2 regions of the Kribbella sp. NPDC048915 genome follow, and region 1 is predicted to be linked to the other one. Evidence: riboswitches for the same ligand, from Rfam matches in the RefSeq annotation. Region 1 holds a riboswitch; the other holds the start of a gene.
What was found. A riboswitch is a leader RNA that binds a small molecule or an ion and turns the genes downstream of it on or off. The one in region 1 is predicted to bind FMN.

Region 1 (15,273 bases):
TTCAAAGCCGGGATCGGCACGGCCTCGCGGGCGCTGTCCGGGAACACGGTCGGGGCGTTGGTGCAGGCGAACTTCTCCGGTCTGCTGACCGTTCTCGGGCGTCCGATCCCGGCCGAGCCGATCGACGCGGACGGGAACTCCTGCATGATCGTGGTCGCGACCGATCTCCCGCTCGATGCCCGACAGCTCGGCCGGCTGGCCCGACGGGCGGTCTTCGCGATGGGCCGCGTGGGGTCCGACTACGCGCCGGGCAGTGGGGACTACGCGATCGCCTTCAGCACCACCCGGACGTCCGGCTTCGCCGACCGCGACCTTCGTGGCCCGTTCCAGGCCGTCACCGAGGCGGTCGAGGAAGCGTTGCTCAATTCGTTGACGATGGCCGAGACAACCACCGGCTTCCAGGACCGCACCGCTCGCGCACTCCCCCACGGCCTCGTCGCCGAGGCCTTAAGCAGGCACTGAAACGCGGTCGCTCGTCCGGGTCTGAACGGCTGAGGTGACGAGCGTGCCGAAGGCCAGGACGGCCGCGACCGTGCGGATCACATGGGCGACCTGCCAGCGATCGCGGACCTCGGGCTCAGCCTGTGGATCATCAGCACCCCACCCCGATCGGCTGCCCGATCGTCGCCGGGTCGTCGAGTACCGCGAGCATCAGGTGCGCGACGTCCGCCCTCGAGACCGAGAGGGTGCGCGGAACGGTGCCTCCAACAACGGTTCGGTACTGGCCGGTGAGCGCCTTGTCGGTGAGCTTCGGCGGGCGGACGATCGTCCACTCCGTGCGGCTCGACGCGATGTCCGCCTCCATCACGCGCAGGTCGGCATACACGTCGGCAGCGGACCAGTTGATCGCCGGGTACAGGATCCGCCGGTTGAGGAAGCTTTCGTCCGCGGGGATCGGTCCGAGCGGCGCGGCCGAGACCGCGACGAACCGCCGTACCCCGGTTGCCTCCATTGCGGCAAGGATCGACTTCGTACTGCGTGACGCGACCGGGCCGTCCTTACGTCCGCGGGGCCCGACGCCCGAGATCACCGCCGCGCTTGCGTCGACGGCCTCGCGCAACGGGTCCGCCGCATCGAGCCCAGGCACCCGGACCACCTCCAGCGACGGATGGGTGACCTCGAACGCCGACCGGACCACCGCCGTCACCTTGTGCCCCGCTTCGAGCGCCTGCCGGACGATCTGTCCACCGATCCCACCGGTCGCCCCGAACACCGTGATTCTCACCGCCGTCTCCCTCCGCATAGTACGAGAATCGTAATATATGGGATAGAGAGAATCTGGGTGGGGACGCCCAGGTATGCAGAAGTCGCCCAGAAAGCGGTTACCAGGCCCGATTTCGGAGGTTCTGCAGTGCTGGAGGTTCAGGGGTAGAGGTCGAGCAGCTTCTGACCGAGGGTGCGCAGCTCGGTGCGGAGCTCCGGCGGTCCGAGCACCTCGACCGCGTCGCCGAAGCGGCTGAGCGATGCCGCGGCGTTGGCGACCGACTCGATCGGGATCGTCACCACCACGCTCCCGTCCGGCTCGGGCACCGCGGCATCGACCGCCTTCACCAGCGCCGGATAGGAGACGTCGTGCATCGTGCTGGCGAGGCCGGGTGACACCTTGACGACCGCTTCGGCGGTGAACCGGACGCGGTCGAAGTTCTCCAGGTGGTCCTGCCAGAAGCGTGCGAGCTCGAAGTCCGTGGGTCGTTCGAACGACTCGTCGGTCGGCGTCAGGTCGAGGATGTTCGACACGCGATACGTCCGGACACCACCCGGCGCGGACGCCACGACATACCAACTGCCGTTCTTCAGCACCAACCCGTACGGCTCGAGGATCCGCTCGACCTCACGCGGCTCCTCCCACCGGCGGTACCGGACCTTGATCCGGCGGTCGTGGAGCACCGCGTCGGCGACCGCGGACAGCTGCGGCGAGGTTTCGGCGTCCCGGTACCAGGCGGGCAGATCGAGGTGGAAACGGTTCTTCAGCCGTCCGGCGCGGTCGCGCTGGTCGGGCGCGAGCGCGGCGAGCAGCTTGAGTTCGGCGGCACTCGTCTCCGCGGTCAGGCCGAGCGCGGCGGCGGCACCGGGCATCCCGACCAGGAACAACGCGGCGGCTTCCTGCTCGGTGAGGCCGGTCAGCCGGGTGCGGTACCCCTCGACCAGACGGTACCCGCCGGCGCGGCCCTGGTCGGCGTACACCGGCACGCCGGCGGCCGCGAGCGCCTCGACGTCGCGGTAGATCGTCCGCAGCGACACCTCGAGCTCGTCGGCGAGCTCGCGCGCGGTCAGCTGCCGGCGCGTCTGCAGCAACAGCAGGATGGACAACAGCCGGCTCGAACGCATGTTTCGAGGTTAGCCGTTATCACTGCCATGGATTGTCAGGTTTCGGCCGCAGGCTGGTCCGTATGACGACTTGGACCAAGCTGACCGGCGACTTCGACTTCTTCCAGGGGTACTACGACGTGCACCACCGCGAACTCAAGGAACGCCTCGCGGGCTGCGACGAGTGGATCGAGTACGACGGGACCACGACCGCGCACACGTACTTCGACGGGCAGATCAGCATCGACGAGACACGCTTCCCGACGAAGGGGGTGTACGGATTGTCGCTGCGCTTGTTCGACCCGGAGACCAGGCAATGGAGCATCTGGTGGATCAGCAGCAAGACGATGACGCTCTTCCCACCGGTGCACGGCGCATGGACCGAGGACGGGTCGCGCTGCCGGCTGGTCGGTGAAGACACCCACGAGGGCCGGCCGATCCTGTGCAGCTTCGAGTGGTCCGACATCACCGAGAACAGCGCACATTGGGAGCAGGCGTACTCCGAGGACGGCGGCGAGACCTGGGAGACCAACTGGACCATGGACTTCACTCGGCGGGACACTCCCCCACCCGCCCTCGACGTACCGAAGGTCACCGACGACTTCGACTTCCTGGTCGGCCGCTGGTCGTTCCACAACCGGCGGCGGCGTCCGGTGTTCGGCGAGCCACACGAGTGGTACGAGCACGACGCCACGCTGCAGGCCACGACGTACCTCGACGGTGCGATCAGTTTCGACGAGGGCTGGTTCCCGAGCGAAGGGTTCCGCGGCGCGACGTTCCGGATCTACGACCCGGAGACCAAGACCTGGTCGATTCACTGGATCAACAGCAAGCGCGGGAAGCTCGAATCACCCGTCGTCGGTTCCTTCGGACCGGACGGCACCGGCGTCTTCGAAGGGCCTGACGAGTGGGAGGGGCAGCCGATCGACGTCCGCTTCCACTGGACCACCGGGACCGACAAGGCTGCCTGGGAGCAGACGTTCTCGAACGACAACGGCCGGACCTGGACCACCAACTGGCTCATGGAGCACAGCCGGATCGAGTGAAATCCACCGGACAGCCGGCGAGCGCCCGGGTAGGTTGCCAGGAATGGACACCCCGGACATCGAGCGGGCGATCGCGGCCGCAACAGCAATCGCCCGCTCGCAGGGACTGCCGGCCGACGAGGCGACAGTGCTGCACAACTCGAACAAGCTGGCGCTGCGCATCACGCCGGGCGACACCTTCGCCCGGGTCGCTCCCCTGGGTGAAGAGGTCGCGCAGTTCGAGGTCGACCTCGCCCGGCAACTCGCCACGTCCGGAAGCCCGGTGGTGTCGCTGGAGCCGCGCGTGGAGCCGAAGGTGTACGTCGAGGACGGCTTCGCCGTGACGCTGTGGACGTACTACGAACCGCTGACACCACACGTCTCGCCGATCGAGTACGCCGACGCGCTGCAGCGACTGCACGTGGGGATGCGCACGATCGGCCTGCCAAGCCCGCGGTTCACGGATCGCGTCGCGGAGGCGGAGGAGATCGTCGACGACCCGACTCGTTCGCCCGAACTGAGTGACGCCGACCGCGCGTTCCTGGGCGACCGACTGCGCAGCGTCCGGAAGGCGATCGAGGAGCGCGGCGCCGCGGAGCAACTGCTGCACGGCGAGCCCCATCCGGGCAATCTGCTCGCCACCGAGGCAGGCACGCTGTTCATCGACTTCGAGACGTGCTGCCGCGGCCCGGTCGAGTTCGATCTCGCCCATGTGCCGCAGGCGGTCTGCGACCACTACCCGGGAATCGACGCCGAGCTTCTGGACGCCTGCCGGCAGCTCGTGCTCGCCATGGTCGCGGCGTGGCGCTGGGACGCCGGCGACCAGTTCCCCGACGGACGCCGGTTCGGCGAGGAGCTCCTGCGCTCACTGCGCGCGGGAGCTCCGTGGCCGACACTCGACACCCTCGCGGGTTAGGTCAGCCGACGGACCGCTTGTCGGTCAGGACCGCCGACGGACCGCTTGTCGGTCAGGACAGCCGGCGGACCGCGGCCAGCGTCGCCAGGGCGGCCTCGGTGGCCTCGTACCCCTTGTCCTCCCGGCTGTCGGGAAGGCCGGCGCGGTCCAGGGCCTGCGGGTCGTTGTCGCAGGTGAGGACGCCGAAGCCGACCGGTACGCCGGTGCTGACGCCGACCTGCATCAGGCCTTCGGTCGCCGCCTGGCAGACGTACTCGAAGTGCGGGGTGTCGCCGCGGATCACCACGCCGAGCGCGACCACGGCGTCGTACCCGGCCTTGGCCGCGTGCAGCGCCGCGACCGGCAGCTCGAACGAGCCGGGCACGCGGATGACCGTGTGCTCGGCACCGGCGTCTGCCACTGCGCGGAGGGCACCGGCGAGCAGACCGTCGGTGACCTTCGGGTGCCACTGGGCTGCGACGATCGCGACCCGGGCGCCTTCCACGCGGGGTACCTCGATGGTGGGTGCTCCACTGCCCGACATCATCCGGCTCCGTTCTCTTCGGTCAACACGCCACCTGGCAGATGGTGGCCCATCCGGTCACGTTTGGTCCGCAGGTACCGCAGGTTGTGCTCGGTCGGGTCGATGAAGATGCCGCGCCGCTCGACCACCTCGATGCCGTACCCCTGCACTCCGGCGAGCTTGTCCGGGTTGTTCGTCAGCAGCCGCGCCGAGGTCACGCCGAGGTCGGCGAGGATCTGCGCGCCGGTCCCGTAGTCGCGCGCGTCGGCCGGCAGCCCGAGGTCGAGATTGGCATCGACCGTGTCCCGGCCGGCATCCTGCAACTCGTACGCCTGCAGCTTGTGCAGCAGGCCGATCCCGCGGCCCTCGTGACCGCGCAGGTACACGACCACCCCGCCCTCGGCAGCCACCTGGCGAAGCGCCTCGTCCAGCTGCGGACCGCAGTCGCAGCGCAGCGACCCGAAGACATCGCCAGTCAGGCACTCGGAGTGCAGCCGAACCAGCGTGGGCCCGTCACCGATCTCACCGCGCACCAGCGCGAGCTGCTCCGAGCCGTCCACGATGTTGCGGTAGCCGTGGGCAACGAAGTCGCCGTACCGCGTCGGCAGCGTCGTCGTCGCGACCCGCTGGATCTGCGACTCGGTCCGCCGCCGGTACCGGATCAGGTCGTCGATCGAGACCAGCACCAGGCCGTGCTCGTCGGCGAATGTGCGCAACTCCTGACCGCGCTTCATCGTCCCGTCGTCGTTCACGAGCTCCGAGATCACCGCCGCCGGCGTCAGCCCGGCCAGTCGCGCCAGGTCGATCGAGGCCTCGGTGTGCCCCGGCCGGACCAGTACGCCGCCCTCGCGGCCGCGTAGTGGGAACACGTGGCCCGGCTGCACCAGGTCGTACGGCTCCGAGGCGGAATCGGTCAGCACACGAATCGTCCGCGCCCGGTCGGCGGCCGAGATGCCGGTGGAGATCCCGTCGCGGGCGTCGACCGAGATCGTGTACGCCGTCCGCATCCGCTCCCGGTTGTGCGGCGTCATCAACGGGATGCCGAGCCGGTCCAGCTCCGCCCCCTCCATCGGCACACACACCACGCCGGAGCTGTAGCGGATCAGGAACGCCAGCAACTCGGGCGTCGCCTTGGACGCCGCGAAGATCAGGTCGCCCTCGTTCTCGCGGTCCTCGTCGTCGACGACGATCACCGGCCGGCCGGCGCGGATCTCGTCGATCGCGTGCTCGATCGTGTCGAGCTTCAGTACGTCACCCATCTAGCCCACCGCCATCGGCTCGGGCGTCTCGGCCCGCTCGCGGTCCTGGATCTTCCACCAGGACGCGAATCCGAGGACGCAGAACAGTCCGTACACGATGTACATCGCGGCGGACGGATAGAAATGTGCTTGCACCAGCAGCGGTACGCCGACCACGTCGACGGCGATCCAGATCAGCCAGAACTCGACGAACCCACGGGCCATCCCGTACGTCGCCAGGATCGAACCGGTGAGGATCCACGCGTCCCACTGCGGGCCCCATGAACCGAGCGCCTGCAGTACGAAGTACGAAATCGCGTACAGCACGACACCGATCCCGAGCAGCTCGATCCGCTCCCGCGCGGTCGCCCAGCGTGGCTGCACGGCCGTCGCCGCACCGGCGTGGCGGGTCTGGTACCAGCGGTACCAGCCGTACAGGCTGACCAGCGCGAAGAACACCTGCCGACCGGCCTGACCCCAGAGGTCCTTGTCCTGCGGGGTGTCGAAGATCCCGCCGACGAAGACCGTGAACAGCAGCACGTTGCCGACGATGCCGACCGGCCAGGCGGCCACCAGCCGGCGCATGCCGAACAGTGCGCTGGCCAGGCCGAACACGTTGCCGACGATCTCCCGGACGAGCACCGGCGAGCCGGCGATCGTCACCTGGGAGTGCAGCAGCCAGTCGATCGGGTTCACTCCTGCGCTCCGTTCCGGTCCGTGCCCGAGCCGATGCCGACACCGTTGCCGACACCGTTGCCGACACCGTTGCCGGCACCGTTGCCGGCGGCAAGCAGGCGCTCGACGTACTTCGCGATCACGTCGACCTCGAGGTTCACCACGTCCCCGACCTGGTTGCGGCCGAGCACGGTCAGCTCCAGCGTGGTCGGGATCAGACTGACCCCGAACGTCCCGGACACGTCGTCCACGTCGGTCACGGTCAGCGAGACGCCGTCGATCGCGATCGAGCCCTTCTCCGCGACGTACTTGAGGATCTCCGGCGAGGTCGCCACCCGGACGTCCTCCCAGTGCTCGCCGGGGGTCCGCGACGCGATCGTGCCGGTGCCGTCGACGTGCCCTTGGACGATGTGGCCGCCGAGCCGCTCGTGCGCCGCGACGGCGCGCTCGAGGTTGACCGTCGAGCCCTTCTCCAGGCCGCCGAGGCTGGTGCGCTGCAGCGTCTCGCGCATCACGTCCGCGGTGAACGCGCCACCGCCGTACTCGACCACCGTCAGGCAGCAGCCGTTGACCGCGATCGAGGCACCGTGCGCGGCGTCCTCGGTCACCTTCTCGCCGCGGATGGTGAGCCGGGCGGCGTCACTTCCCACCAGATCCAGCGACTCCACGGTGCCGAGCTCTTCGATGATGCCGGTGAACATCTACTTTCCTCCCAGAGGAACCAGGGTCAGCCGGACGTCGTCGCCCAAGCGGCTGACGTCCGCTAGCTTGAACCGCCGCAGGTGGTCGATCGATTCCGCACCGAGGTCGCCGATCGCGGCGTACCCGGCGCCGAGCACGGCCGGGGCGACGTACGCGACGATCTGGTCGACCAGACCGGCGCGCAGGAACGCGGCGGCCAGCGTCGGACCGCCTTCGAGCCAGAGGTGCCGGATTTGCCGGTCGTCCAACTGCCGGAGCACCTCGGCGGGATCATGGGTCGGCAGCAGCAAGGTCTCCGCGCGGTCGTTGCGGACCCGCGCGGTCGGCGGGATCTCCCGATCGCCGACCACCACCCGCAGCGGCTGCCGCGCCACGGGGACGTCGAATTCATCGCGAACGGTCAGCTCGGGGTCGTCGTTCAGCACCGTCTGGGTGCCGACGACGATCGCGTCACAGGCTGCCCGCTGCCGGTGCACGTCGGCGCGTGCGAGCGGGCCGGTGATCCACTTGCTGGTGCCGTCCGGCGCCGCGGACCGTCCGTCGAGCGTGGTCGCGAACTTCCAGGTCACGAACGGCCGACCGGCCCGGACACTGTGCAGCCAGACGTAGTTGACCGCCTCGGCCTCGTCCCGCAGTACCCCCTCGAGAACCTCGACGTTCTTGCTCCGCAGCTTGTCGGCGCCACCGGCAGCGGTGCGGTTCGGATCCGGTACGGCGTACACGACGCGGGCGATCCCGGCCTCGACGAGGGCGTCGGCACACGGACCGGTCCGGCCGGTGTGGTTGCACGGTTCGAGCGTCACGTACGCCGTACCGCCGCGGGCGCGGGTACCGGCCATCCGGAGCGCCTCGACCTCGGCGTGCGGGCCGCCGGCGACGGCATGGAAGCCCTCACCCGCCGGATGTCCGTCGGAACCGGTGATCACACAGCCGACCACCGGGTTGGGATGCGTGCTGCCGATCCCTCTCGCAGCCAATTCGACCGCCCGGCGCATCCAGGCGATGTCGATCGGCGTCGCGTCGTTCACTTGCGGCCCCTCGTCGTACGGACGTACTTCCGGGGCCGTTGATCGGCACGTCCGCTCCGCCGCCCTGCCAGGACCGCTCGGATCCTGGCACCTCGGTCCGGTCTCGCCGGACCTCGCCGCCGCGGTCCCGTGGGCTCGCCGCCCACGCTCCGCGCCGCCGGGCGCCGGAGCGCACCCGCCGACCGCGTGCGCCTCCCATCCGGACTTTCACCGTCGGTCCTGGAATTCCACCAGGTCAACCGGTCGCCGTACCGCAGCGATCGGGTCGCGGACTGTCACCGCCGGCTCGGAATTACACCGACCCCGGAGCACGCGAGTGGGTTCACTCGTGCCTCCAGTATGCCCGCCCGCGCAATCCGCACCACGACCCAGGTCACATCCTGGGCGCAGCCGCGGCCGATATACCACAAGATCACTCGACTTTCGGTCGCGTCTCATACCTCGACGGGCACGGAATGTGCCGGGCGGAGACGGTGTTGGCTTGCTGACAGCGGGACCGACCGTTCCGCCTTTCCACGTTGGCTTGCAGTTGGACAGCAGAGGAGACAGTTGTGCGCGCGTTCGGCGCTTTTCGGCGGGTTGTCGCAGTCATCGGGGCCGTCACCCTGGCCGGTGCGATGGTTGCCTGCGGCAGCGACCAGGAGGATGCGGCCGCCGGCGGCCCGGATCTGGGACTGATCAAGGCGGGCACCCTGCGGATCGGCACCCTGACCGACGCCCCGCCGAACGTGTACGTGAAGGACGGCAAGTTCACCGGCTTCGACAACGACCTGATCACCGCGGTCGCGGCGAAGCTGAACCTGAAGCCCGAGTTCGTCGGCACCGACTTCTCCGCGCTGCTCTCGCAGGTGAACGGCGGCCAGTTCGACCTCGGCAGCTCGTCGATCACGGTCACCGAGGCGCGCAAGAAGACGGTTGCGTTCAGCAACGGCTACGACTTCGGCTACCTCGGGCTGAACACCACCAAGGACTCCGGGATCACGTCGTTCGACCAGCTCTCCGGCAAGCGCGTCGTGGTCGTCCAGGGCACCGTCCAGGACGACTACGCCACCGGCAAGAACCTCGACCCGGTCCGGGTGCCGAACTACAACGCCGCGCTCGGCCAGCTCAAGGCCGGTACGGCGGACGCCTGGGTCTCACCGGCCGAGATCGGCGAGAAGATGGCAAAGGAGCAGGGCGGCGGCACGGTGATCCTGGCCGCGAAGGAGCTCAGTGACGCGCCGATGGCGTTCGCCGTCGCGAAGAGCAACGACAAGCTCCGCGAGGCCGTCAACAAGGCTCTCGACGAGGTGATCGCCGACGGCACCTGGACCAAGCTCGTCGAGCAGTACTACCCGGGCCGCGCCGTACCGGCGAACTTCAAGCCCGGCAGCGGCTCGGTCCAGTTCACGGCTCCCAAGTCCTGATGGGCATCTGGTCCACCCTGAACGACACCTTCCTCGACTGGGAGTCGATGAAGGCGGTCCTGCCGGAGATGCTGAAGGTGGGACTGGTCAACACCCTGATCCTGGCGGCCGCCTCGGTCGTGCTGGGCACCCTGCTCGGCATGGTCGTGGCGGTCCTCGCCCTGTCCACCAAGCGCTGGCTGCGGTGGCCGGCGAAGATCTACACCGACATCTTCCGCGGCCTGCCCGCGATCCTCACCATCCTGCTGATCGGCCAGGGCCTGTCGCCGATCACCCGGCACTGGTGGGGCCCGAACCCGTACCCGCTCGGCATCCTCGCCCTGTCGCTGATCGCCGCCGCCTACATCGGCGAGATCTTCCGCTCCGGCATCCAGAGCGTGGAGAAGGGCCAACTCGAGGCCGCCCGCGCGCTGGGCTTCGGCTACACCAGCGGCATGCGGCTGGTCGTCATCCCGCAGGGCGTCCGACGGGTGCTCCCCGCGCTGGTGAACCAGTTCATCGCGCTGGTGAAGGAATCCAGCCTGGTGTACTTCCTCGGACTGCTCGCCAGCCAGCGCGAGCTGTTCCGGATCGGCCAGGACGCGGCCGCGACCAACGGCAACCTGTCGCCGTTGCTGCTCGCCGGCATCTTCTACCTGGTCATCACGGTTCCGTTGACGCACCTGGTGAACTACTTCGACAAGCGGCTGCGCGAGGGCCGGCCGGCCGAGCCGGAGGACGTCAAGCTGGAGGAGCTCGCCCATGCGAACCATTGAGGGCACCAGCCTGGAGGTGTCCGGCGTCGAGCTGGCGTTCGGCAGCAACAAGGTGCTGCGCGGCGTCGACCTCGCCGTACCCGCGGGACAGACCGCCTGCGTGATCGGGCCGTCCGGCTCCGGCAAGTCGACGTTGCTGCGCGCAATCAACCGGTTACTCGAGCCGGACGCCGGTGACGTGCGGCTCGGCGGCGAGTCGGTACTGCGGGGCAACCCCGACGAACTGCGCCGCCGGATCGGGATGGTGTTCCAGCACTTCAACCTGTTCCCGCACAAGAACGTGATCGACAACATCACGCTGCCGCTGCGCAAGATCAAGAAGCTCGACGCGGATGCCGCGCGCTCCGCCGCGCTGGCGCAACTCGAACTGGTCGGCCTGGCACACAAGGCCGACGCCCGGCCCGGGCACCTGTCCGGCGGGCAGCAGCAGCGGGTGGCGATCGCGCGGGCGCTGGCGATGGAGCCCGAGGTGATGCTGTTCGACGAGGCCACCTCGGCGCTCGACCCGGAGCTCGTCAAGGGAGTGCTGGCGTTGATGGCCGACCTCGCCGGGGCCGGTATGACGATGGTTGTGGTCACCCACGAGATGGGATTCGCCCGCGAGGTCGCGGACCAGGTCGCGTTCATGGACCACGGCGTGGTCGTCGAGTCCGGCGTACCCGGGCAGATCTTCGGCGCGGCCGAGTCGCCGAGGTTGCGCCAATTTCTGTCCCAGGTGCTTTAGCGTGTCCTTCAGCTGACGTGAGGTCCAGCTGAGGTAGTGCACCACCACCCACCGCCCTGGGGGGAACATGAACGTCCGCACGACGCGCACGGGGAACAGGGTCATCGGCTGGTTGATGATGATGCTGGTGAGCGCGGTGATCGGCACGGTGGTTGTCGCCGCGGCGAAGTCACCGGCCGACTCACCCGCGCCCGCTCCGGCCGCAGCCGGACCTGCAGCCCCGGCGGGACCGGCGCCGAGCCCACTGCCGGCGAAGTACGTGGTGCTGACGTTCGACGACGGCCCGGACGCCGCGTACACCCCTCAGGTGCTGGACATCCTGGCGAAGTTCGACGCGAAGGCGACGTTCTTCCAGGTCGGTGAGAGTGTCCGCAAGCACCCCGAGCTGACCAAACGGATCCATCAGGCCGGCCACAGCGTGCAGAACCACACCTGGACCCACGCCGACCTGCGGCACCTCGGCGCAGCCGCGTTCCGGAAGCAGATCACGTCGACGGACGAGGCGATCCGCGCCCAGACCGGTAGTACGCCGGCTTGTGTGCGACCGCCGTACGGCGGGGTCGATGCGGCCGTCCGGCAGCGGGCGAAGGCGATCGGCAAGGAACTGGTGGTGTGGGACGTCGACTCCCGCGACTGGAAGCGGCCGGGGACGACGGCGATCGTGCAGCGGGTGCTGAAGCAGGTACGCAACGGGTCGGTGATCCTGATGCACGACGGCGGCGGCAACCGGACCCAGACCGTGGCCGCGCTGCCGGTGATCCTGAAGGCGCTGAAGGCGCAGGGCTACGGGTTCCGCACCCTGACCTGCTGAGGTCTACGACATCCGGCTGCGACTTATGACAGCCGGCCGACCAGCGGGACCACGTCCGCGATCGACTGCACGACCCGCGTCGGCCGGTACGGGAACCGCTCGACCTCGTGCTCACCGGTCGAACCGGACAGGACCAGTACGCTCCGCAGACCGGCCTCGAGACCGCTGATGATGTCGGTGTCCATCCGGTCGCCGATCATCACCGTGGTCTCGGAGTGCGCTTCGATCCGGTTCAGCGCGCTGCGCATCATCAGCGGATTCGGCTTGCCGACGAAGTACGGCGCGACGCCGGTGGCCCGCGTGATCAGCGCGGCCACCGAGCCGGTCGCGGGCAGCGGGCCCTCCTGCGACGGACCGGTCGGATCCGGATTGGTCGCGATGAACCGCGCGCCGTCCGCGATCAACCGGATCGCCTTCGTGATCGCCTCGAACGAGTACGTCCTGGTCTCGCCGAGCACCACATAGTCCGGGTCGCGGTCGGTCAGCACGTACCCGACCTCGTGCAGCGCCGTGGTCAGACCGGCCTCCCCGATCACGTACGCCGTACCGCCCGGGCGCTGGTCCTCGAGGAACTGGGCGGTGGCGAGCGCGCTGGTCCAGATCGACGTCTCCGGGATGTCGATGCCCGCGGCAAGCAGGCGGGCCCGCAGGTCGCGCGGCGTGAAGATCGAGTTGTTGGTGAGCACCAGGAACTTCTTGCCCGACGCCTGCAGCGCCCCGATGAAGTCGCTCGCTCCAGCGATGGCGCGTTCCTCGTGGACGAGCACGCCGTCCATGTCGGTCAGCCAGGTCTCCACCGCTTTGGCCTCGGTCATGCGGTCATCGTAGAGGCTCCAGCGGCGGCGTTCACCGTCCGGAGGCTTGTTCGGCCAGGTCCCGGAGTTGCTCCACCATCGCGTTCGGGTCGTCGGCCGCGTAGACCGCCGAGCCGGCCACGAACACGTCCGCGCCGGCGTCGGCACAGCGCTCGATCGTATCGGCCGAGACGCCGCCGTCGATCTCGATCCACAGGTCCAGCCCGTGCTTGTCGAGCAGTTGCCGGGTGCGACGGATCTTCGGCAGACACACGTCGAGGAACTTCTGCCCGCCGAACCCGGGCTCGACGGTCATCACCAGGATCATGTCGAGTTCGGGCAGCAGATCCTCGTACGGCTCGATCGGCGTCGCCGGCTTCAGCGCCATCGCGGCCCGCGCACCCTTGGCACGGATCTCCCGGGCGGTACGGATCGGCGCCTTGCACGCCTCGACATGGAACGTCACGCTCGACGCCCCCGCCTCGACGTACCCCGGCGCCCAGCGGTCGGGATCCTCGATCATCAGGTGACAGTCGAGCGGCAGATCCGTCGCCTTCGCGAGCGACTCGACCACCGGGACGCCCAGCGTCAGGTTCGGCACGAAGTGGTTGTCCATCACGTCGACATGCAACCAGTCCGCAGTGGACACCGCCGCCGCCTCATCAGCCAACCGCGCGAAGTCCGCGGACAAGATGCTCGGCGCGATCTGAATCCCCATACCGCCAATCTATCGGCCCGCCTTCCCCCAACCGCCACCCCACCCACCAACTCCAACCAGGCCCCTTGCAGCCCAGCCGACGTCCGTCCGGCCCGCGCTTGTCCAGCCGACCGGGTGGCGTGCACGCTCGATAGGTAGTGCACCGCCGAGACGGTGTACGCACAGCTCAATTCACACTCAGGTGCACTACCTGTTGCCGGAGACGTCCTGTCGAACTGACACACGGGCCGCCGGTGGTGCCGGCAAGTGGTGGGTCAGAGGGTGAGTTCCTGGGTGAGGACGTCGCGGAGGGTCGTGGTGGGGCGGTCGAGGAGGGTGGGCAGGGTCGGGTCCACTACGGCGAACTCACCGCGGCGGGCGGCGGCGAAGATGCCCAGGGTGAGGTCGGCAGCGAACTCCGGCATGCCGTGGGCGATCGCCGTCTGCCTCCACTCCTCGTCGGGCACCGTCACGCGGGTGACCTTCCGCCCGGTGAGGTCCGTGACCAGCGCCGCGACGTCCGCGTAGTCGAACAACTCCTGCCCGGTCAGCGCAGGCGTGACTCCGGCGAGCCGCTCGGGCCCGGTGGGCGTGAGCCCGGCGAGGCGGTTGGGGTCGGTGGGTGTGAGCCCGGCGAGGCGGTTGGGGTCGGTGGGTGTGAGCCCGGCGAGCCGCTCGGGCCCGGTGGGTGTGAGCCCGGCGAGGCGGTTGGGGTCGGTGGGCGTGAGCCCGGCGAGGCGGTTGGGGTCGGTGGGCGTGAGCCCGGCGAGGCGGTTGGGGTCGATCAGGGCGATGGTGGCTGCTTCGGTCAGGTCTTGGTGGGCGGTCCACGAGACTGGGCCGTCCTCGGGGAGGATCAGCTCGCCGGTCTCCAGCGCGGATCGCAGCAGGTACACCGTCGTGCTCGCGTAGAACCCGTTGCGCAGCGATGTGAACGGTACGCCGGACTCCGCCAGGTCCTGCTCCGACGCGGCATGCCCGCGCGTGGCGACGAACAGCGAATCGGGACTCGCCGCCTGGTGACTGGTGTAGACGATCCGCTTCGCACCGGCCGCCTTGGCGACGTCGATCGCGACCCGATGCGGCTCCGGATCAGCCGGACCGGAGACAAGCAGGACTTGTGCGGCACCCTCCAACGCGTGCGCGAGCGCAACCGGATCGCCGAAGTCGCCCCGCCGTACCCGAATCCCACGCGCCGCCAGGTCCGCGGCCTTCTCCGGATCCCGCACGCTGACCCCGAGCTGCTCGGCCGGAGCGCGCTCGGCGAGCCGTTCCACGACCGCACGCCCGAGCCGGCCGGTCGCTCCGGTGACGATGATCATCTCAGTCTCCTTGTTATCAGTGAGTGCATTGAGAAGCTATCACTGTTAACACGATGAGCCAACCGCTATCGTGGGGCGGGTGGAGGACCTGCAGATCGAGGAGACCGCCGGCGACGCGGCGGTGAGCGGACGGGACCGGATGCGCGCGCAGATCGTCGAGGTCGCCGCCGGCCTGCTCGCAACCGGCGGGCGGGACGCGGTGTCGACGCGGGCGGTCGCGGCGGCGGCCGGGACGCAGGCGCCGACCATCTACCGGCTGTTCGGCGACAAGGACGGTCTGCTCGCGGCGGTCCTGGAGTACGGCTTCGCGACGTACCTCGCCGGCAAACCACCCCTCGACCCGACCGCCGACCCGATCGCGGACCTGCGGT
Region 2 (15,273 bases), on a different contig from region 1:
GAGGAGCGAGACCTTGATACCGTCGACCTTCGCGACGTTGTCGTTGATCAACTCCACCACGGTGTCGGCGGCGGCGTCCAGCGACGTACTGCCCCAGTAGCCTTCCAGCGCCGGATCGAACATCGATCCCAGCCAGTGCAGGATCACCGGGCGAGACGACTGGTTCAGCAGCCGGTCGTAGACCTTGCGGTAGTCGTCCGGCGATTCGGCTGCGGCGCACAAGGCCCGGCTGGCCATCAGGATCGGCTGCGCGCCCACCTCCTCGGCGACTGCGAGCTGCTCCTCGTAGGCCGCGGTCACTGCATCGAGTTGCGGGTCGCTCGGCGGCAGTTGGTCCGTGCCCACACCGACGGCGATCCGGCCGTCCGGCGCCTCGGCCGCGGACCGGCGGATCAGCTCCTGGGTGGCCTTCCAGTCCAGACCCATTCCGCGCTGCGCGGTGTCCATCGCCTCGGCGACCGACAGGCCGAGTGACCACAGGTGCCGCCGGAACTCCAGCGTGTGCTCCCAGTCGATGACAGCCGGCGCACCGGGCGAGTTGTCCGCCAGTGGATCGGCGACGACATGCGCGGCGGCGAAGGCAAGCCGCGACGTCGCGGGCGAGTAGGTGCCCTGGGCAACAGGCTCACCGGTGAGGCGGTACGGCTCCAGGCCCGTGGAACCAAAGGCAGGAAGGGAAAGCTCCATCAGTTCGCCTTCAGCTCCAGCGCCGGCACGTCGAGCTTGCGGCCCTCGTGCCACGACTTCAGGCCGAGCTCGGCGAGCTGGACGCCCTTCGCGGCCTCGGCGAAGTCCCAGGTGAACGGCGCGTCGTCGACCACGTGCCGCAGGAACATCTCCCACTGCACCTTGAAGCCGTTGTCCATCGGCTCGTTGTCCGGCACGGTCGCCCACTGGTCGCGGAACTTCTCGGTCACCGGGATGTCCGGATTCCACACCGGCTTCGGCGTCACGGAGCGGTGCTGGACGCGGCAGTTGCGCAGTCCGGCGACCGCGGACCCCTCGGTCCCGTCGACATGGAACTCGACCAGTTCGTCCCGGAACACCCGGGTGGCCCACGACGAGTTCAGCTGGGCGATGATCCCGCCGTCCAGCTCGAACACGCCGTACGCCGCGTCGTCGGCGGTCGCCGCGTACGACTCGCCCTTCTCGTCGACCCGGGTCGGGATGTGCGTCGCGCCCTGGCAGTACACGGACTTGACCTCGCCGAACGTCTGGTCGAGCACGTACCGCCAGTGGCAGAACATGTCGAGGATGATGCCGCCGCCCTCTTCGGACTTGTAGTTCCAGGACGGCCGCTGCGCCTCCTGCCAGTCACCCTCGAAGACCCAGTACCCGAATTCGCCGCGGACCGAGAGGATCCGGCCGAAGAACCCGCCGTCGACCAGCCGCTTCAGCTTGCGCAGACCGGGCAGCGACAGCTTGTCCATCACGACGCCGTTCTTCAGCCCGGAGTCGAGCACCAGCTTCGCCAGGTCGACGGCCGCGTCCAGGCTCTCGGCGATCGGCTTCTCGCAGTAGATCGCCTTGCCGGCCTCGACCGCGGCGCGGACGCCCTTCTCGCGCAGCTGGGTGAGCTGGGAGTCGAAGTAGATCTCCACATCCGGCTCGGCGAGCGCCTCGGCCAGGTCGGTGGTCCAGCGTTCCAGTCCGTACTGCTCGGCGATCCGGCGCAGCTTGAGTTCGTTGCGGCCGACCAGAATCGGTTCCGGAATGATCATCGTGCCGTCCGCGGCGGGCAGTCCGCCCTGCTCGCGGATTGCCACGATGGAACGCTCGAGGTGCTGGCGCAGGCCCATCCGGCCGGTGACGCCGTTCATCACGATGCCGATGCGTCGCTCGTTCACGGTCTTACCTCTCACGCTTGAGTGTCATCAACGTCGAGGCGGCCGCACATGCCGTGCCGGCCGAACTCGGTGGGGTTCGGAAGTCGGTGGAGTACGGCGGATTCCAGGCACGGCGCCGTACCGGCCTCGGTGGGGTCTCGACGTAACCCTTCGTGTTCAAGGTCTGGTCAGCGGAAATCCCGATCCCGTGCGGCATCAACCCACCCGGCAGCGAGCCCGGCCCGCTCGGCAGCGCCATGCCAGGTCCTGACTCGAACTTGCACATGTCGCCTCCCCTCCGGGCTTGGAAAGGGCTTTCCAAGCCCCGTGACCGCAACCATAGGTGGGCGCTCACCCCGAGTCAACCTGCAATGGAAAGCGATCTCCAACGCACACCCCCGATCACACCCCGTGTCCGCGCACCAGCGCTCCGGCGAACAGTCCCCACCTGCGGGTGGCGCGGCCCCAGGACCCGAGGTCCACTGGCGGGTTGTTTGATCGCTGGTGGGTTGTACGAGGCCAGCGGTGGAAAGTCCCGCCAGCCGAGGCCACCTCGCCACCTCACTGCCACCTCGGACCAACTCGGGCCACCTCGCCACCTCGCCACTTCGGCGCGCCGCGTTGTTCGGCGCGTTGGGCCGGGCGGATGGCTGGGGGCGGGCGTGAGCGTCTGGGTTGGGGGTCAGTGGGTGCGGGTTTTGGCCAGGGCTTCTTGCCAGGTTTGCCGGTGGGTGGGGGCGGTGGGGCGGGGGTGGTAGGTGCGGTACGCGCGGGATCGGGACCACGCGGTGGTGGTGCCGAGGGTGGTCCAGGCGAGTTCGGCGGCGCCCAGGGCGGAGATTTCGGGGATGTCGGCGGCTTCGACCGGGCGGCCCAGGAGGTCGGCCTGGATTTGCATGAGGAGGTCGGAGACGGTGGCGCCGCCGTCGGCGCGAAGGGTGGTGAGGGGGGTGGGAATGGTGTCGGTGATGTCGCAGATCTGGTGGGCGACGGCGTCGACGGCGGCGCGGGCGATGTGGGCGCGGGTGGTGGAGCTGCTCATCCCGGTGAGTGCGGCGCGCGCTTCACGGTCCCAGTGCGGGGCGCCGAGTCCGGCGAAGGCCGGCACCAGGACGACGCCTTCCGCCGACGGGACCGTTTCGGCCAGCGACATCAACGCCCCGACGTCCGGCAGCCCGAGGAGATCCGCGGTCCAGGCGAGCGCGGCGCCGGACGACACGATGTTGCCTTCCAGTGCGTAGACCGGCTGCGAGGTCAGCCACGCCAGCGTGCACCCTTCCGGTACGAAACCGTCCACCGGCGTCATCACCGACGACCCGGTCCCGTAGGTCGCCTTCACCATCCCCGACGACGTACATCCCTGCCCGTACAGAGCGGCATGCGAGTCCGCGAGTACCGCAACCAGCGGAATCCCGTCCGCCAACCCCGGCACGCCTTTCGTCACGCCGAAGCCACCATCGGACGGCCGTACGTCGGGCAAGGCGGACCGCGGTACGCCGAACGCCTCGAGCAACTCGGGTGACCAGTCCAGCGCAACCACGTCGTACAGCAAGGTCCGGGACGCGTTGCCGGCCTCAATAAGATGCTCCTGGCAACCAGTCAGTCGATGGACCAACCAAGAATCCACAGTGCCGACCACGGCGCCGGGAGCGCGATCCAGCAGCCATCGCATCTTCGGTGCGGAGAACATCGGGTCCACCCGCAACCCGGTACGTTGCCGCGCCAACGAATCGACCGAAGCAGGCAGTTGTGCACACCAATCACTTGTCCGGACGTCCTGCCAGCCGAGCACCGGCCCCACGGCCGCGCCGGAGGTGTCCCACCCCACCACCGATTCACGCTGCGTCGACAGTGCCACGCCGACGATGTCCACGTTGTCAACCGCAGCAAGACACGAAGAAATCGCGGACAGCACGCTCTGCCAGAGATTCTCGGCGTCCTGCTCGACCCATCCCGGTCGCGGCGTGGACAGACCGACCGGCGCCGCCCCGCTCGCCAGCACGGAGCCCGACGAGGTCACCAGAACGGCTTTGGAGTTGGTCGTGCCCTGGTCGATCGCGAGTACGGCGTGGACCATCGGCCCCTCCAAGTTTCAACTGAGCTCTTGACGTGACTCTAGCGGCATGGTGACACTCATGCCGACAGGCTATGCACTACTGAATATCTATTCACAGCCAGTATTCTGCAGCAGAAGGAGAGCGCGTGAAGCCGAGCAGACGCCGGGTGATCATCAACACCGACGCCAAGAACGAGGCCGACGACCAGTTCGCGATCGTGCACGGACTGTTGTCGCCGACGTTCGACATCCGCGGCCTGATTCCCGCGCACTTCGGTACCCGCCGGTCGGCCCGCAGCATGGAGGACTCCCGCGCGGAGATCGACCTGCTGCTGGACCTGATGGACCTGACCGGCAAGGTCCCGGTCGCGAACGGCGCGCCGACCGGCATCCCGGACGAGCAGACCCCGCTCGACTCGCCGGGCGCCCGGCTGATCATCGAGGAGTCGAAGCTCGCGTCGAAGGACGACCCGCTGTTCGTGTCGTTCCTCGGTCCGCTCACCGACATGGCGTCGGCGATCCTGCTCGACCCCGAGATCGTGCACCGCGACGTGGTGGTGATCTGGATCGGCGGCCGCGGGTACCGGGGGTACACGACGTACCCCGGGATCGAGTTCAACCTGTCCAACGACATCCACGCGGCCAACGTGGTGTTCGGATCCGGGATGACGGTGTGGCAGGTCCCGAGTGATGTCTACACGAAGGTCTCGGTCAGTTACGCCGAGCTCGAGGAGAAGATCGGCGACGCCGGCCCGCTCGGCAAGTACCTGATCGAGCAACTGGTCGAGTGGAACGCGACGCACCACGGCGAGCCGATCGAGTCCCGCTCCCTCGGCGACTCGCCCGCGATCGCGCTGATGCTCTTCCCGCGCAGCGGGGACATGCGGGTCCAGCCGGCGCCGCGCTTCGGCGTCGACGGCTGGTACCTGCCCGGCACCGACAACCCCATCCACGTCTGCGAGCAGGTCGATGTCCGCTTCCTGCTCGAGGACATGTTCGCCAAGATCCGCCGTTTTGCCCGTCAAAGGAGCGAGTCATGAGCACGTCGTACACCCGCCGGGGTTTCCTCGGTCTCACGTCCGCCGCCGCGCTCGGCGCCGGTCTGTCCGCCTGCACGGGCGGTGGTACGTCAACCAGCAGCGGCGGATCCAGCGAGGGCGCGTCCAACAACCTGCGTCTGTTCACCTACGAGGGCGACGAGACGATCGGGCTGCTGAAGGCGCAGGTGAAGAAGTTCGACCAGCAGGCCGGTACGACGACGACCGTCGACAGCCTGCCCGGTTCGGGGGCCGCGGTGTACCCGGACAAGCTGCGCACCGAACTGCTCGGCGGCAAGGGCCCGGACATCTGGCGGATCTGGGGTGGTCAGATCGGCGCGCCGTTCGCGAAGGCCAAGCAGGCCATGGATCTCAGCAAGTACTACGACAAGTTCGGCTGGAACGACTCGGTCAACAAGCAGGCGATCGACGGGATGACCTTCGAGGGCGTCAAGTCCGGTCTGCCGTTCACGTCGCTCGGACTCGGCGCCTGGTACAACAAGTCGCTGTTCGCGAAGGCCGGGGTGAGCGCACCGCCGAAGACGTACGCCGAGCTCGAAGAGGTCAACGACAAGCTCGTCGCGGTCGGCGTCACGCCGCTCGGCACCGGCGGCAAGTACGGCTGGCACATCATGCGGCTGTACGAATACCTGCTCGAGCACACCGCCGGACCCGAGTTGCACGACAAGCTGCTGACCGGTGACGAGAGCTGGGACCGGCCCGAGGTGGTCGAGGCGTTCACGCTGTTCAAGAAGTGGCAGGACAAGAAGTGGCTGCCGCAGGGCGCCCTCGGTCTCGACCCGTCCGACGCCGAGCCGTGGTACGTCCAGGGCAAGGCGGCGTACACGATCTGTGGGACCTGGACCGAGGCCGGCGCGATCCTGCCGGCCAAGAAGGACCCGGCCGGTTTCGGCAACTTCGAGCTGCCGACCGACAAGGAGCCGCTGCGGCACTCGGGCTTCGTCGAGGGCTACATGATCAACGCCAAGTCGGGGAACCCGGACAAGGCCGCCGAGCTGATCGACTTCCTCGCCAAGCCGGAGTCGCAGAAGGCGCTGCAGATCACCGCGTCCACGGTGAAGGGCGCCGAGCCGGACCCGAAGGCGCTGCCGCTGTCGGCGGAATGGGCCGACAAGGCCGGCGACCACCCGTTCTACACGATCCAGGACCAGGCGTTCCCGAAGAAGGAGGCCGACCAGTACTTCAGCGTCCAGAGTGATCTGCTGCAGGGCAAGATGACGCCGGACGCCGCAGCGAAGAAGATGCAGGAAGTCATCTCCGCCTGGGCGAAGAGCTGAGCGCATGGCTTCGACTGTTGCTGTCGGCAAGCCTGCTGCGGGCAAACCCGCCGCGGGCAAACCCTCACGCGGCGGCCGCTGGTCGCCGTGGCTGTTCGCCTTGCCCGCCCTGGTGGTGTACGTCGCGTTCCTGGTGTACCCGGCGTTGTCCTCACTGTTCTTCAGCCTGACGAACTGGGACGGTCTGAGCTCGACGTACGAGTTCGTCGGGCTGGACAACTACCTGAAGCTGCCGCAGGACCCGGTCGTGGTGACCGCGGTCCGGAACAACCTGATCTGGACCGTGGTCACGATCGCCGTCCCGACGGTGATCGGTCTGCTGCTGGCGATCGCGCTGAACGGCAAGGTGCACGGCAAGCCGATCCTGCGGCTGATCTTCTACACGCCCGCGGTGCTTCCGCTGGTGTCGATCGCGAGCATCTGGGGCTGGCTGTACAACCCGCAGTACGGCGCGATCAACTCGTTCCTGCGCATGATCGGACTGGACGGACTCGCGACCGCCTGGCTCGGCCAGGACTCGACCGCGCTGTGGGCCGTGATGGTGCCGGCGATCTGGTTGCGCACCGGGTTCCCGATGCTGCTCTACCTGGCCGCGTTGCAGGGGATCCCGAACGAGCTGTACGAGGCCGCGACCGTCGACGGTGCGACCCGGTGGCAGCAGTTCTGGAACGTGACGATGCCCGGTCTGCGGCCGGCGCACTACATCGTTCTGGCGCTGTCGCTGATCGACTCGTTCAAGGTCTTCGACATGATCTACGCGATGACGTACGGCGGTCCCGGTACGTCGACCCAGGTGATGGGAACGTGGATGTACTTCAACGTCTTCCAGTACTACCAAGCCGGCTACGGCACCGCGATCGCAGTGGTCATCACCCTGGTCGCCATCGCCGTGGGTATCCCGTACGTCCGCTCCCAGACGAGGGAGGCCTCATGACGGCATTAGCTCCGGCACAGGTCACCGCGACCCCGCCGCAGTCTGACGGTGAGTCCGGTAGCTCGGCGCCGAAGGGGCGCCGCGGGCTGGTCCTGACCTTTGTCTTGCTCGTAGTCGCGTTGTTCTGGATCTCGCCGCTGGCGCTCCTGGTGATCACCGCGATCCGCCCGCTGTCGGACTTCATCGGCAACGGTCCGCTCTCCTGGCCCGAGCAGTTCACCTGGTCGAACTTCAAGGACGCGTGGGGCATCGGCAACTTCGCCGCGACGTACAAGAACAGCGCGATCCTGGCGCTGATCAAGGTGCCGCTCGGGGTGCTGATCTCGGCGATGCTCGGGTTCGCGCTGGCCAAGCTGCGGATGAAGTTCCGCAAGACCGTGATGTTCGCGGTGTTCCTCGGACTGACGATCCCGATCTACATCGCGATCGTGCCGGTGTTCATCATGATGCGGCAGGCCGGTGCGACCGACAGCATCTTCGGGCTGATCGGGCCGTACCTGGCCTTCGGCATCCCGTTCGAGGTGCTGGTGCTGCAGTCGTTCTTCCGGCAGATCCCGGACGAGATCATCGAGGCCGCGAAGGTGGACGGTGCCGGAGACTGGCGGGTGTTCTTCACGATGATCCTGCCGCTGTCGGTACCGGCCCTGGTCACGGTGGCGATCCTGGACGCGGTCGCGACCTGGAACGAGTTCCTGTTCGCGCTGATCCTGCTGAACTCCGACGCGAACAAGACCATCCCGGTCGGCCTGCTGAACTTCCAAGGCCAGTTCGCCAACAACAACACCGGCCTGGCGGCGGGCATCCTGATCGCCGTGGTGCCGATCCTGATCGCCTACACGCTGCTGCAGCGCTGGATCGTCGGCGGCCTCACCGCCGGCTCGCTCAAGGGCTGACCGCCGTACACCCCGCCCCACCTCTAGGAGAAACTCATGACTGACATGCCGGTTTTCGGCGCTGGTATCTGGCACTTCGCGACCTACAAGGACCGTTACGCCACCGACGGGTACGGCGAACCGGTCGGGCTGCTCGAGCAGATCGACAAGGCGGGTGCCGTCGGCGATCTGTCGGTGGTCGACCTGAACTGGCCGTTCGCCGGGTACGACGGGACGCTGGACGAGGTGAAGGCCGCGCTGCAGCGGAACAACCTCAAGGCGATCGCGATCACGCCGGAGATCTACACCCGTGACTTCGTCAAGGGGTCGATCACCAACCCGGATCCGAAGGTCCGGCAGCAGGCGCTCGAGCTGCTCAACGACGCCACCGAGCTGGCCAAGGACCTGGGCTGCTCGTACGTGAAGCTGTGGCCGGGCCAGGACGGCTGGGACTACCCGTTCCAGGTGAACTATCACGACATCTGGAACCTTGCCCTGGACGGCCTCAAGGAACTGGTGTCCGCGCACCCGGACATCAACTTCGTGATCGAGTACAAGCCGCGCGAGCCGCGGGTGAAGATCATCTTCCCGAACGTCGCCCGGACGCTGCTCGGGATCGAGAAGATCGGCCTGCCCAACCTCGGCATCCTGCTCGACTTCGGCCACTCGTTGTACGGCCAGGAGACGCCGGCCGACGCGGCGCAGCTGGCGATCGACTACGGCCGGCTGTTCGCGATCGACGTCAACGACAACCTGCGCGGCTGGGACGACGACATGGTGGTCGGCTCGGTCCACCTGGTCGAGACGTTCGAGTTCTTCCACACGCTGCGCAAGAACAACTGGGACGGCGTCTGGCAGCTCGACCAGTTCCCGTTCCGCGAGGACAGCGTCGAGGCCGCCAAGCAGGCGATCCGCTTCCTCAAGGCGGTCCACCACGCGCTCGACGTACTGGACGAGGACGCGCTCGCGGCGGCGCAGGCCTCCCACGACGCCCTCGCCGCGCAACGCCTGGTGCAGAAGGTCCTGCTGAGTTCGATGGCGGATCTGGCATGACGCTGACCCAAGAGCACACGACGATGCCCGTGCTCGGCCGGCTGCCGATTCACAGCAGTAGGGCCGAGCAGATCGTGCACATCGCCGAGGCTGCCAAGCAGATCCGGATCCAGGACCTCAAGCTGGTTCACCACGCCGGCGCGGGGCACATCGGCGGTGACTTCTCCGCGATCGACATCCTGGCCACGCTGTACGGCGCGGTGCTCGACATCACGCCCGACACGGTGCACGACCCGGAGCGGGACCGGTTCATCCTGAGCAAGGGCCATGTCGCCGGGGCGCTGTACACCACGCTCGCGGCATTCGGGTTCCTGCCGGTCGAGGAGCTGGCGACGTTCCTCAAGCCGTTGTCCGCGCTGAACGGGCACCCGAACCGGAACAAGGTGGCCGGCGTCGAGGCCAACACCGGCCCGCTCGGGCACGGCCTCCCGGTCGCGGTCGGGCACGCGCTGTCGGCAAAACTCGACGTCTCGCTGCGCCGTACCTATGTGCTGGTCGGTGACGGCGAGCTGCAGGAGGGCTCGAACTGGGAGGCGATGATGGCGGCCTCGCAGTACCAGCTCGATCGGCTGACCGTGATCGTCGACCGGAACCGGCTGCAGCAGGGCGCGACCACCAAGGAGACCAACGACCTCGACCCGCTGCCGGAGAAGGCGGCCGCGTTCGGGTTCGCGGTGGTCGAGGTGAACGGGCACGACCACGGCGAGCTGCTGGACGTGCTGTCGTCGGTACCGTTTCGGCCCGGCAAGCCGACGTTCGTGATCGCCCACACGCACAAGGGCCACCCGATTTCGTTCATGAGCAACAACGTCGCCTGGCACCACCGGGTGCCGGACGCGGCGGAGTTCCAGCAGGCGCTGACCGAGCTGGAAACGGTTGTTCCCGGATATGCCAAGGAGCCGGCATGACAGCTGTACAGACCCCGTCGATCGCCGATCGGCCCAGGTACGACTGCCGGGACGCCTACGTCGCGACGCTCGCCGAGCTGGCCGAGGCGGACCACCGGATCGTTGGCGTCGTCAACGACTCGGTCGGGTCGAGCAAGCTGAACAGCTTCCGCAAGGCGTTCCCGGACCGGCTGATCAACGTCGGGATCGCCGAGCAGGACATGGTCGGGGTGGCCTCCGGGCTGGCCAACGGCGGCCGGATCCCGTTCGTGTCGGCGGCGTCCTGCTTCCTCACCGGGCGCGCGCTCGAGCAGATCAAGGCCGACGTCGCGTACTCGAACACCAACGTGAAGCTGTGCGGGATGAGCCCGGGCGTCGCGTACGGCGAACTCGGGCCGACGCACCACTCGATCGAGGACATCGCCTGGCTGCGCGCGATCGCGAACATGACCGTGATCGTGCCGGCCGACCCGATCGAGACCGCCGCCGCACTGCGCTGGGCCGCCGCCTCCCAGGGGCCGGTGTTCATCCGGGTCAGCCGGATGAGCGTGCCGCAGGTTTATGGCGACGACTACGAGTTCCGGATCGGCCAGGCGATCACGGTCCGCGCGGGCGACGACGTCACGCTGATCAGCAACGGAACCGTGTTGTGGCGGGCGCTCGCCGCGGCCGAACAGCTCGAGGCGGAAGGGATCTCGGCCCGGGTGCTGTCGATGCCGACCGTGAAACCGCTGGACGTCGACGCCGTGGTCGCGGCCGCGCGGGAGACGGCCGGCATCGTGACCGCCGAGGAGGCGGTGCCGGGCGGCGGACTCGGCGGCGCGGTGGCGGAAACCGTCGTACAGCACCACCCGGCGCGGGTGACGATGCTGGGGATCGACGAGTTCGCGCCGACCGGGTCGGCCGGTTACCTGCTGGACCGCTACGGCCTCTCGGCCGACGGCATCGCCGACGCCGCCCGCAAGCTGCTCAACCCGTCGAAGCTGCTCAGCCCAGGTAGCTGACCAGATCGGCGATCGAGATCATCGCGAAGCCATGAGCGTCGGCGAACGTCCGCAGGTCCGCACCGGTCATCAGGGTGCCGTCGTCGTTCATGAGCTCGCCGATCACCCCGACCGGCGGCAGGCCGGCCAGGCGGACCAGCTCGACAGTCGCCTCGGTGTGGCCGGGCCGCTGCCGGACACCGCCGTCGACGGCCCGCAGCGGCAGGATGTGGCCGGGCCGGATCAGGTCCGCGGGTTGCGCCGAGGGATCGGCGAGCACGCGAACGGTCCGCGCCCGGTCGGCCGCGGAGATACCCGTGCCGACGCCGGTGGCCGCGTCCACCGACACCGTGTACGCCGTCCGCAGGCTGTCCTGGTTGTCGGGCACCATCAACGGCAGCTCGAGCCGATCGAGCACTTCGGACGCGGCCGGCGCGCAGACGTAGCCGCTGGTGTACCGGACGAGCAGGGCCATCAACTCGGGGGTCGCGAGGCTCGCGGCGAACGTGAGGTCGCCCTCGTTCTCGCGGTTCTCGTCGTCGACGACCACGACCGGGCGTCCCGCGGCCAGCTCCGCGACGGCGTGGTCGACGGTGTCCAGCTGAGGTGCGATCTTGGTGACGGTGTTCACGGTCGGTGTCCTCTCGGCAGCGCACTGAACGGCACTCCGGGGCAACGACACGCTCCACGCCTGGTCCGACCTCGCGACCGGGACGTGCAGCTGTCACGTGCGTCTTCCCATCCGGACTTTCACCGTCGGTCCCGGAGTTCCACCGGGTCAACCGCTCCTCCTCGCGGAGTCACGGGTCGCGGACTGTCACCGCCGGCTCGGAATTTCACCGACCCCAGAGCACGTGTGTTCTTTCCAGCCTCAGCTTAACCGCATCCAGCCTTCCAGGAGTGTCATGTCCATCTCATCTCTCCGCTCATCCGTCTGGCGTGAAGTCGAGCTCGTCGCCACCGGTGAGGCGGTCGAGTTCGAGCACGACAGCGGTCTCGTGCTGCGGCGGCCAACGTTCGACGACGGTGACGCGCACCGCAAGGTCCGCTTCGCGGCGCCGCTGGCCGGGCGGTGGCGCTGGGCGAGCGGCTCCGAGTCCGGCGAGTTCGACGTGTCACCCGCGCCCGACGGCGAAAGCAATCCGTTCTACGCGCACGGCTTCTGGAAAATGTCACCCGGCGGCCGCAGCCTGGTCCACGCCGACGGCACCCCGGCACTCCTGGTCGCGGACACCGCCTGGGCGCTGCCTTGGCGCGCCACACCCGACCAGGTCCGGGAGTACGCCGCGGACCGCAAGTCCAAAGGCTTCAACGCGGTCCTGTTGATGACCGTGCAACCCGACATGCGGGCGGTCGGGCCCCGCGACCGCACCCAGGACGAAGGGTTCGGCGTCGGCTTCGAGGACCTCCCCGACGGCCGTCTGACCAAGCTGAACGTCGAGTACTTCCAGTACCTCGACGAGCTGCTCGCGATCCTCGTCGACCACGGCATCGTCCCGGTGCTGCAGCCCGTGTTCCACGGCTTCGGCTGGAAGGGCCTCGACGTCGCGGGCACCGTCGTACCGCCGGCGGAGTACGCCGCGTACTGCCGGTATCTCGTCGCGCGGTACGGCGCGCGGCCGGCGATCTACCTGGTCGGCGGCGACGGTACGGGGACCGAGCCGCAGACCGCGGCCGGTGGCGCCGAGGTCCACGCGATCGACTGCTACGCGCAGCCGACCGGCATCCACTACCGGCCGCACATCCACGCCAACGCCCATCAGGACGCCGACTGGCTGGACTTCCAGTGGTGCCAGACCGGTCACAACGGCGAACACGTCCAGGAGCGGGTCGCGGACATGTGGCGCAACCAGCCCGTGAAAGCGGTCGCGAACGGCGAACCGACGTACGAACACACCGGGCGGACCGGCGTCGCCGAGGGCTGGTGGCAGGGCCACGAGGCGTGGAGCAACCTGTGCGCGGGCGGCACGATGGGCGTCGTCTACGGTGCCGGCAGCCTGTGGCAGTGGCGGTTGCATCCGGACGAGCCGGGCCACCCGGAGTACTTCGTCGCGCCGGGCGCGGGCTGGCGCGAGGCACTCGGCTTCGAGGGATCGACGTACGTCGGCCTGCTCGGGAAGATCCTGGCCGGGCTGCCGACAACCGACATGGTGCCGGACTGGACCCGAGCGATCTCGGGTCGTGCGTTGACCCTGCCGGGCGGTGGCCTGATCGTGTACCGGGAGCACGGCGGGCCGGTGATGGTCTTCGACGACACCGTTCCGCTGGGCTACACGATCGTCGATCCGCGCGACGGTTCGGTGGTCGCGACCGGGAAACGCGAGGCCGCGGACCGTCCGCTGCCGGACGCGGGCGGGGCGCCGCGGGTCTACATCTGCCTATAGTCCTTCTCGTCGCCGCAGTGATACCGGAGTGAAGGGGGTTCCGTGAACAGCAACCGCGCAGTGCGCCGGCCCGGGCTGGACGAGCTGCGGCTGCTCGCGAAAGTGGCCCGGATGTACCACGAGAAGGGCATCCGGCAGCCGCAGATCGCAGCCGAGCTCAACCTGTCCCAGGCGCGCGTGTCGCGGATGCTGAAGCAGGCCGTGGATGTCGGCATCGTACACACGGTGGTAACGATGCCGAGCGGCGTCCACAGCGACCTCGAGGACGAGCTGCAGGGCAAGTACGGGCTGCGGGACACGGTCGTCGTCGACACGCTCGGCGTCGGGGACGACGTACTGCCCGCGCTCGGCTCGGGCGCGGCGGCGTACCTGGACATGACGCTGACCGGCGGCCACGTGGTCGGGATCTCGTCCTGGAGCGAGACGTTGATCGCCGCCGTCGACCGGATGCCGCGCAAGAGCGTCCCGGTGGTCGACAAGGTGGTCCAGATCGTGGGCGGTCTGGGTGACGCCGCAGTACAGATGCAGGCCACCCGGCTGACCGCGCGGTTCGCCGAGCTGACCGGTGGGATGCCGGTCTACCTGCCCGCGCCCGGCCTGGTCGGGACGCCCGCGGTGCGCCGGGCGATGATGAACGATGTGTCCGTTCGGGACGTTCTGGGCACCTGGGGACAGCTCACCGACGCCCTGGTCGGTATCGGCAGCCTCGAGCCCTCGCCGCTGCTGCAGCGCAGCGGCAACGCGGTCGCGGAGGCCGACCAGGACGAGCTGCGCCGGCTCGGAGCCGTCGGGGACGTGTGTTTCCGGTTCTTCGACGAAGAGGGAAAGCTCGTGCGTTCGACGTTCGACCAACGGGTCATCGGGGTGACCGCGAAGGAGTTGCTGGCGGTGCCACGCCGGATCGGCGTGGCCGGCGGCGAGCGGAAGTACTCCGCGATCCGCGCCGCCCTCCTCGGCGGCTGGGTGAACATCTTGATCACCGACCTGGCGATGGCCAATCGTCTGCTCGATGGAGCCTGACGAGCAGCGGGAGGTCTACGCCACCATCGACCTGGCGTTGCGGGTCGGTGAGGTGCTGCTGTCCAGCGGCGCCGGGACGGCGGATGCCACCGCGACAATCCTCGGGGTGACCGCGGCCGGCGGGCTGCGCGGGTGCGAGGTGGACATCACGTTCACGTCGATGGCGGTCTCGTACCAGGCCGCGCCGGACGTGGCACCGGAGACGCACATCCGGCTGGTCCGGTACCGCTCGCAGGACTTCTCCCGGCTGACCGAGGTCGATCGGCTGGTCCGGCGCCTGGCCCGCGGCGACCTGACCCGCGAGGAGGCGTCCCGCGAACTCGCCCGGATCACGTCGGCGGGCCCGCCGTACCCACGGTGGAGCTCGCTGCTCGGCTGGGGCGGCATGGCCGGCGGCGCCACGCTGCTGCTCGGCGGCGGCTGGCTGATCACCCTGATCGCGGTGCTGACCGCGGTCGTGATCGAGTCGAGCAACCGATGGTTCAGCCGCCAGCGGCTGCCGGCGTTCTACCAACAGGTGATCGGCGCGTTCGTGGCAACCGCCGTCGCGCTCGGTCTGTACGCCGTCCACGCGCCGGTGAAACCATCGCTCGTCGTTGCCGCAGGCATCATCCTGCTGCTGGCCGGAATCGCCCTCACCGGTGCGGTCCAGGACGCCATCACCGGGTACTACGTGACCGCCGCGGCCCGGTTGCTCGAGGCGATGCTGCTGACCGGCGGCATCATCGCCGGCGTCTCACTCGGCCTCTCGCTCGCGGTGAAGTTCGGGATGCGCGTGGGCGTCGAGCCGCAGACCGTCCAGCTGGCGAACCTGCCGATCATGGTGCTGTCCGGCGCGGTGATGGCGGTCTCGTTCGCGTATGCGACGTACGCACCGCTGCGGGCGCTGCTGCCCGTCGCCGTGATGGGCGCACTCGCCTCGC

Region 2: linked by a shared signal. The riboswitch ahead of ribB (3,4-dihydroxy-2-butanone-4-phosphate synthase) and the one ahead of ribD (bifunctional diaminohydroxyphosphoribosylaminopyrimidine deaminase/5-amino-6-(5-phosphoribosylamino)uracil reductase RibD) in region 1 are both predicted to bind FMN.

What each region holds. Positions count from the first base shown of each region.
Region 1 covers NZ_JBEZFT010000022.1:49,685-64,957, reverse strand. Annotated here, with positions in the region: gene AB0B82_RS14595 (P1 family peptidase) at 1-462, shown strand, start outside; gene AB0B82_RS14590 (NAD(P)H-binding protein) at 593-1,225, opposite strand; gene AB0B82_RS14585 (WYL domain-containing protein) at 1,363-2,328, opposite strand; gene AB0B82_RS14580 (hypothetical protein) at 2,391-3,353, shown strand; gene AB0B82_RS14575 (aminoglycoside phosphotransferase family protein) at 3,397-4,248, shown strand; gene ribH (6,7-dimethyl-8-ribityllumazine synthase) at 4,301-4,771, opposite strand; gene AB0B82_RS14565 (bifunctional 3,4-dihydroxy-2-butanone-4-phosphate synthase/GTP cyclohydrolase II) at 4,771-6,009, opposite strand; gene pnuC (nicotinamide riboside transporter PnuC) at 6,010-6,684, opposite strand; gene AB0B82_RS14555 (riboflavin synthase) at 6,681-7,364, opposite strand; gene ribD (bifunctional diaminohydroxyphosphoribosylaminopyrimidine deaminase/5-amino-6-(5-phosphoribosylamino)uracil reductase RibD) at 7,365-8,360, opposite strand; FMN riboswitch at 8,576-8,709, opposite strand; gene AB0B82_RS14545 (ABC transporter substrate-binding protein) at 8,945-9,799, shown strand; gene AB0B82_RS14540 (amino acid ABC transporter permease) at 9,799-10,554, shown strand; gene AB0B82_RS14535 (amino acid ABC transporter ATP-binding protein) at 10,541-11,278, shown strand; gene AB0B82_RS14530 (polysaccharide deacetylase family protein) at 11,406-12,089, shown strand; gene AB0B82_RS14525 (HAD-IIA family hydrolase) at 12,113-12,904, opposite strand; gene rpe (ribulose-phosphate 3-epimerase) at 12,936-13,601, opposite strand; gene AB0B82_RS14515 (NAD(P)H-binding protein) at 13,856-14,902, opposite strand; gene AB0B82_RS14510 (TetR/AcrR family transcriptional regulator) at 14,982-15,273, shown strand, end outside.
Region 2 covers NZ_JBEZFT010000010.1:30,535-45,807, reverse strand. Annotated here, with positions in the region: gene AB0B82_RS08170 (dihydrodipicolinate synthase family protein) at 1-687, opposite strand, end outside; gene AB0B82_RS08165 (Gfo/Idh/MocA family oxidoreductase) at 687-1,847, opposite strand; gene AB0B82_RS08160 (hypothetical protein) at 1,865-1,993, shown strand; gene AB0B82_RS08155 (FGGY family carbohydrate kinase) at 2,509-3,903, opposite strand; gene AB0B82_RS08150 (nucleoside hydrolase) at 4,029-4,922, shown strand; gene AB0B82_RS08145 (extracellular solute-binding protein) at 4,919-6,217, shown strand; gene AB0B82_RS08140 (sugar ABC transporter permease) at 6,222-7,151, shown strand; gene AB0B82_RS08135 (carbohydrate ABC transporter permease) at 7,148-8,044, shown strand; gene AB0B82_RS08130 (TIM barrel protein) at 8,081-9,076, shown strand; gene AB0B82_RS08125 (transketolase) at 9,073-9,984, shown strand; gene AB0B82_RS08120 (transketolase C-terminal domain-containing protein) at 9,981-10,967, shown strand; gene ribB (3,4-dihydroxy-2-butanone-4-phosphate synthase) at 10,951-11,577, opposite strand; FMN riboswitch at 11,671-11,804, opposite strand; gene AB0B82_RS08110 (DUF4038 domain-containing protein) at 11,852-13,330, shown strand; gene AB0B82_RS08105 (sugar-binding transcriptional regulator) at 13,373-14,350, shown strand; gene AB0B82_RS08100 (threonine/serine exporter family protein) at 14,340-15,273, shown strand, end outside.